Regions from separate parts of the Mesorhizobium sp. CA4 genome, predicted to be linked through region 2. Evidence: riboswitches for the same ligand, from Rfam matches in the RefSeq annotation. Region 2 holds a riboswitch; the other holds the start of a gene.
What was found. A riboswitch is a leader RNA that binds a small molecule or an ion and turns the genes downstream of it on or off. The one in region 2 is predicted to bind S-adenosylmethionine.
Positions count from the first base shown of each region.

Region 1 (3,405 bases), on a different contig from region 2:
ATCGGGGATGACGAGCCAGCTTCTCGCCACCGGCTACTCGAAACCGCAAGTGACCTTTTTGATGCGCAATGCGGATCGGATAACGTCCGCGCTGCGCGCCGACAAACTGAACGACAAGGCCAAGGCCTGCGGCATAGACTCCGCGCGAGCCTATGTCCTCGGATGCCTCGACAAGCAGTTGTTCCCCCTGCGGGCGGGCTCAAGCTCCCAGCTTGATGAGACCAAGCAAACCGAAGGGTTTTGGGGCAGGAAGCGCCTGGCTGAGCGCGAGCTGCTCTACATCGGCCACTTTCACGCCTGTCTGGGCGCAGCTCAACGATTTCTGTTTCGCGGCTGACTGCCAACCGAACTCAGCGGCGCTCACCGCGCTGCCCTGAAATGCTTGGAAAGCTTCAGGCCCTGCGCCTGATAGTTCGAGCCGAGATCGGTGCCGTAAAGCGCCTGCGGGCGCTTCAGCATATGCTCGTAGACTAGGCGGCCGACGATCTGGCCGTGATCGAGGATAAAAGGCACCTCGTGGCTGCGCACTTCGAGCACCGCGCGGCTGCCGCTGCCGCCGGCGGCGGAATGGCCGAAGCCCGGATCGAAGAAGCCGGCATAGTGGACGCGGAACTCGCCGACCAGCGGATCGAACGGCGTCATCTCGGCAGCGTAGAGCGGCGGTACATGCACTGCTTCGCGTGAGACCAGGATGTAGAATTCGTCGGGATCGAGCACCAGTTCGCCGGCGCCGCTCTTGTAGATCGGCTCCCAGAAATCGACGACATCCTGGGCGGCGCGCTTGTCGACGTCGACCAGGCCGGTGTGGTGCTTGCCGCGATAACCGACGAGACCGTCCTTGTCGCCGTCGAGATCGATCGACAGCGCGATGCCGCCGCCGGAAATATTGGGAGGCTCGGTGGCGACCAGCATCTCGGCGCGGTGAAGGTCGCGCAGCTCACTCTCCGACAGCACCGCATTGCCGGTGCGGAAGCGTATCTGCGAAAGGCGCGAGCCGGCGCGCACGACGATCGGGAAGGTGCGCGGGCTGACCTCGAGATAGAGTGGCCCGTGATAGCCGGCGGCGATCTTGTCGAACTCGTGGCCGCGATCGGTCATCACCCGGGTGAAAATGTCGAGACGCCCGGTCGAGCTCTTCGGATTGGCCGAGGCCGACACGTTCGAAGGCAGCGCCAGGCTTTCGAGCAGCGGCACGATGTAGACGCAGCCTGTTTCCAGCACCGCCCCCTCGGCGAGGCCGATCTCATGCAGCTTCAACCGGTCGAGCTTGTCGGCGACCAGATGATCAGGCCCCGGCAGAAAGGAAGCGCGCACGCGAAACGCCTTGTCGCCGAGCCTCAGATCAAGGCTGGCCGGCTGTATCTGGTCCGAGTCCAGCGCGCGCGGCGACTTCAGCGCGCCGGATTGAAACAGCGCCGCGATGTCCTGATCCGGAAGAATGCCTGTCTGCCGCAAAGGCTGGCTCCGTTCACAAGGCCGGGCGAGGATCTAAGCTGGCTCTTGCCGCCCGGCTGGTACAAACCTCTTAATGAAGCCGGCAATTGACGCAAGCACGGCGCGGGTCTAAAGGGTCGTTATCCCGTGGTGATTTGGCCGGTCGGCTTGCAGCCACGTTAAACAAGTCGCTAAAGGACCGTCGAGCCGCAAGGCTATATGGACCCGGTTGCGACTTCGCGGCCGGTTTTTTTGTGTCTGAAAGCAGGGCTATGAGCATCAAGAAGCGCAATTGGAAACCTCAGACGGCACTCGTGCATGGCGGAACGTTGCGTTCCGGCTTCGGCGAGACCTCCGAGGCGATGTATCTCACCCAAGGCTATGTCTATGAGACGGCGCAGGCTGCGGAGGCTCGCTTCAAGGGCGAGGAGCCGGGCTTCATCTATTCGCGCTACGCCAACCCGACCGTCGACATGTTCGAAAAGCGCATGTGCGCTCTGGAAGACGCCGAGGATGCCCGCGCCACCGCCTCCGGCATGGCCGCCGTTTCCGCCGCGCTGCTGTGCAGCGTGAAGGCCGGCGACCACATCGTTGCGGCGCGGGCGCTGTTCGGTTCCTGTCGCTGGGTGGTCGAGACGCTGGCACCGCGCTACGGCATCCAGGCGACGCTGGTCGACGGCACCGACATCGCCAATTGGGAAAAAGCGGTAAGGCCGAACACCAAGCTGTTCTTCCTGGAAAGCCCTACCAATCCGACGCTGGAGGTGGTCGACATCGCCGCGGTCGCCAAGCTCGCCAATTCGATCGGGGCGCGGGTGATCGTCGACAATGTCTTCGCCACGCCGCTGCAGCAGAAGCCCTTGCTGCTCGGCGCCCATATCGTCGTCTATTCGGCGACCAAGCATATAGACGGCCAGGGCCGCTGCCTGGGCGGCGTCATTCTGTCGGACAAGAAGTGGATCGACGAGAACCTGCACGACTATTTCCGCCACACCGGCCCGAGCCTGTCGCCCTTCAACGCCTGGACGCTGCTCAAAGGCCTGGAGACGCTGCCGCTGCGCGTGCGCCAGCAGACGGAGAGCGCCGGCAAGATCGCCGATTTCCTGGCCGAGCGGCCGGAGATTGCCCGCGTCATCTACCCGGGCCGGGCGGATCACCCGCAGGCGGACGTCGTCAAGAAGCAGATGTCTGGCGGCTCGACGTTGATCTGCCTCGACGTCAAGGGCGGCAAGCAGGCGGCCTTCGCCTTCCAGAACGCGCTCGACATCGTGCTGATCTCGAACAATCTCGGCGACGCTAAGAGCCTGATCACCCATCCGGCGACGACGACGCACAAGAACCTCAGCGACGAGGCGCGCGCCGAGCTCGGCATCGGCCCCGGCACGCTCAGGCTCTCCGTCGGTCTGGAGGACACGGACGATCTGCTGGAAGACGTCGAACAGGCGCTCAAGGCGGCAAAATAGAAGGCTGAGACCGCCGCGGCCGGAGCCTCAGGCGAGCTCCTCCAGCTCGGTCATCGCCTTGGTGCGGATGGTCATGGCATTGCCGCGCCATTCGACGGCACCGCCGAACCAGGCGCGCGCCCAGATGGCGGGCAGCATGAAGTCGCGCACGATCATCGCGGTGATGCTGCGCGGCGACAGGTACCAACCCTTGGCGGAGGCCAGCAGGCACTCCGGCAGGTAGGCGACCGCCAGCACGCACAAGGCCGTTGTGGGCAGGCTGACGCCGGCGCCTGCCGCGGCAAGCAGCGCCAGCAGCAGCGGCATCGCCGCGCCGGTCAGAATCTCCGGCGCGAAGAACAGTGCGAATGTAACCCGCCGAAGCCGCGCCCAGCGCGTCTGGCGCGACCAGATCTCGGCGAGCTTGCGCTGGCCGAGCGGCTGCTCGAAAGGCGAGGCGACGAGATTGACGCGAAGGCCAAGCCCATTGACCAGCTTGGTGGCCGCCGCATCCTCGGCGATCTCGGCG
Region 1 covers NZ_JAIUHK010000007.1:163,403-166,807, forward strand. The annotation lists gene LB528_RS08545 (hypothetical protein) at 1-337, shown strand, start outside; gene LB528_RS08550 (2'-deoxycytidine 5'-triphosphate deaminase) at 361-1,455, opposite strand; SAM riboswitch at 1,572-1,649, shown strand; gene LB528_RS08555 (O-succinylhomoserine sulfhydrylase) at 1,707-2,897, shown strand; gene LB528_RS08560 (ceramide glucosyltransferase) at 2,925-3,405, opposite strand, start outside.
Region 1: another riboswitch for S-adenosylmethionine. It lies ahead of LB528_RS08555 (O-succinylhomoserine sulfhydrylase); the one in region 2 lies ahead of metX (homoserine O-acetyltransferase MetX).

Region 2 (3,405 bases):
TGGATGACCGATAGCCCGCGCGCCACGCATTCGTTGACGCCGCGCTGCGACAGTTCCAGCCCGCGGCCGTCGACCTGCTTGGTCGCCTGCAACAGTTCCAGAAGCACGCCGTCGCCCGAGCCGACATCAAGCACGCGCGAATTGGGCGGGATGAGATCGGTGACGACTTCGAGGTCGACACGCTGGGCGCGATTGACGCTCATGGCTTCGCCTCCAGCATGGCGCATGATCCCCGCGCGAGAAGCTTGCAACTTTTTGCGTTCGCTGACCTTCGGTTCGGGGTCATGCGCTGAGCCCCCGGGCGCGGGCGGCGGAGGCGATGAAGCCGTTGATGGCCGCGAACAGCTCCGGCTCATCGAGCAGAAAAGCGTCGTGGCCGCGGTCGGTCTCGATCTCGACGAAGGAGACGGAAGCGCCCGCCGCGTTCAAGGCATGCACGATCGAGCGGCTCTCCTCGGTCGGAAACAGCCAGTCGCTGGTGAAGGAAACCAGGCAAAAGCGCGTCTTGGTTCCGGCGAAGGCGTCGGCGAGGCGCCCGCCGTGATCTGCGGCAAGGTCGAAATAGTCCATCGCGCGGGTCAGATAGAGGTAGGAATTGGCGTCGAAGCGGTCGACGAAGGTCATGCCCTGGTGGCGCAGATAGCTCTCGATCTGGAAATCGGCGTCGAAGCCGAAAGTCAGCGCCTCGCGGTCCTGCAAATTGCGGCCGAACTTGCGGTGGAGTGCTGCTTCCGAAAGATAGGTGATGTGGGCGGCCATACGCGCGACGGCGAGGCCCTTTTCCGGCCGCTGGCCGAAATCGAGATATTTGCCGCCATGCCAGTCGGGATCAGCCATGACGGCCTGCCGTCCGACCTCATGGAAGGCGATGTTCTGCGAGGAATGGCGGGCGCCGGTGGCGATCGGCAGGGCGCAGAACACGCGCTCCGGATAGCTTGCGGCCCATTCCAGCACCTGCATGCCGCCCATCGAGCCGCCAAGCACGCAAAACAGCTTTTCGATGCCGAAATGATCGATGAGCATCGCCTGCGCGCGCACCATGTCGCGGATGGTGATGATCGGCAGGTCGAGCCCGTAGGGCTTGCCAGTCGCCGGATTGGTCGAGGCCGGGCCGGTCGAGCCGAGGCAGCCGCCGACGACGTTGGAGCAGATGACGAAGAAACGGTTGGTGTCGATGATCTTGCCAGGGCCGATCAGCACCTCCCACCAGCCCGGCTTGCCGGTCACCGGATTGGTGTTGGCGACGTGCTGGTCGCCGGTCAGCGCATGGCAGACGAGGATGGCATTGGAGCGCGCGTCGTTGAGCGTGCCGTAAGTCTGGTAGGCGATCTGGAAAGGCGAGAGCAGCGTGCCGGCGTCGAGCTTCAGCGGCTTATCCGGGCCGAACTGCAGCACCGGGCTCGACGGATGGTCGACCTCGTCCTTGGTTCTTGCAGCGCGCTGAGCGGCCATGTCCGTCCTCATCCTGTGGCCGCACCGGTTTCGTCCCGACGCGGTGTCCGGCCGGCGGCGGACAACAAAAAACCGGCATTGCCGTCGCAAAGCCGGTTACAGGTTGCAAACGGCCCTTTAGCGAGTTGTTTAACGTGGCTGCAAGCCGACCGGCCAAATCACCACGGAAGTCTGGCAGACCTTCTAGGACCAGCGCCGCGCTTCGTCAACGGGTAGCCTCTCTCGCAGGCGCCGGCACTCGACATTCCTGCCTGTGGCCTGTATTTCCGCTGCGGCCTTGGAGGCCTTCTCGACGGATTTGTGACATGAAGCAGGATCAGCCCCGTCCGACGCCCCGCGCGGGCATCATGGACATCGAGGCCTATGTGCCGGGAAAAAGCACCGCGCCGGCCGGCGTGACGAAAGTCTACAAGCTGTCGTCGAACGAAAACCCGCTCGGGCCCTCGCCGAAGGCGATCGAGGCCGCGCGCGAGGTGGCGGCGAAGCTCGACGTCTATCCCGACGGCACCGCCCGCCGGCTGCGCGAGGCGATCGCCGAAGTGCATGGGCTGAACCCGGCCAACATCATTTGCTCCAACGGCTCCGACGAGATCCTTGGCCTGCTGGCGCAGACCTATCTCGCGCCGGGTGACGAAGCCATGTTCACCGAACACGCGTTCATGGTCTACAAGATCTACATCCAGGCGGCAGGCGCCAAGCCGGTGGCGGTGAAGGAGACCGACGAGCGCGCCGACATCGATGCGATCCTTGCCGCGGTGACCCCGGCGACGCGGATCGTGTTCCTCGCCAATCCCAACAATCCGACAGGCACCTATGTGCCGTTCCAGGAGGTGCGCCGGCTGCACGCGGCATTGCCGAAGAACGTGCTCCTGGTGCTCGACGCGGCCTATGCCGAATATGTGCGGCGCAACGACTACGAGGCCGGCATCGAGCTGGCGGGCAGCTCCGAAAACGTGGTGATGACCCGCACCTTCTCCAAGCTCGGCCTCGGCGGCGCGCGTATCGGCTGGATGTATGGGCCGGCGCATATCGTCGATGCGATCAACCGCGTGCGCGGCCCCTTCAACGTCAACGCGACCGCGATCGAGGCGGGCATCGCCGCGATCCGCGACCGTGCCCATATCGAACGCAGCGTGGCGCATAATGAGAAATGGCTGGCCTGGCTCAGCGCTGAGCTGACCGGGGTTGGCCTGCGTGTCACGCCCAGCGTCGGCAATTTCGTGCTGATCCATTTTCCCGACAGCAAGAGACATTCGGCGGCGGCCGCGGACGATTATCTGAGCGCGCGCGGCTATATCCTGCGCCGCGTCACCGGCTACGGCTTCCCCAACGCGCTGCGCATGAGCGTCGGCACCGAGGAAGCCAATCGCGGCGTTATCGATGCGCTGAAGACCTTCCTGAAAAGCTAGAACACTATGGCATCACCGATGTTCGAGAAAATAGCGCTGGTCGGCATCGGCCTTATCGGCTCGTCGCTTGCCCGCGTCGTCCGCCGCGAGGGTCTGGCGCGCCATATCGCCATCGCGACGCGCAGCGCTTCGACGCTGAAGCGCGCCGAGGAGCTTGGCCTTGGCGATTCCTACAGCACGGATGCTCGCGAAGCCGTGCGCGACGCTGATCTCGTCATCGTCTCGGTTCCGGTCGGCTCGTCCGGCGAGGTGGCGGCCGAGATCGCGCCGGCGCTGAAGAAGGGCGCCATCCTCACCGATGTCGGCTCGACCAAGGCCTCGGTGATCGCGCAGATCGAGCCGCATGTGCCGGAAGGCGTGCACTTCATCCCCGGACATCCGCTGGCAGGCACGGAAAAGTCCGGGCCCGATGCCGGCTTTGCCGATCTCTTCGAGAATCGCTGGTGCATCTTCACGCCGCTGCCGGGCACCGATCCCGCCGCGCTCGAGACGCTTTCGGAATTCTGGCGGCGCTGCGGCTCCAACATCGATACGATGGACCCGC
Region 2 covers NZ_JAIUHK010000004.1:190,640-194,044, forward strand. The annotation lists gene metW (methionine biosynthesis protein MetW) at 1-203, opposite strand, end outside; gene metX (homoserine O-acetyltransferase MetX) at 283-1,452, opposite strand; SAM riboswitch at 1,550-1,627, opposite strand; gene hisC (histidinol-phosphate transaminase) at 1,758-2,861, shown strand; gene LB528_RS05295 (prephenate/arogenate dehydrogenase family protein) at 2,868-3,405, shown strand, end outside.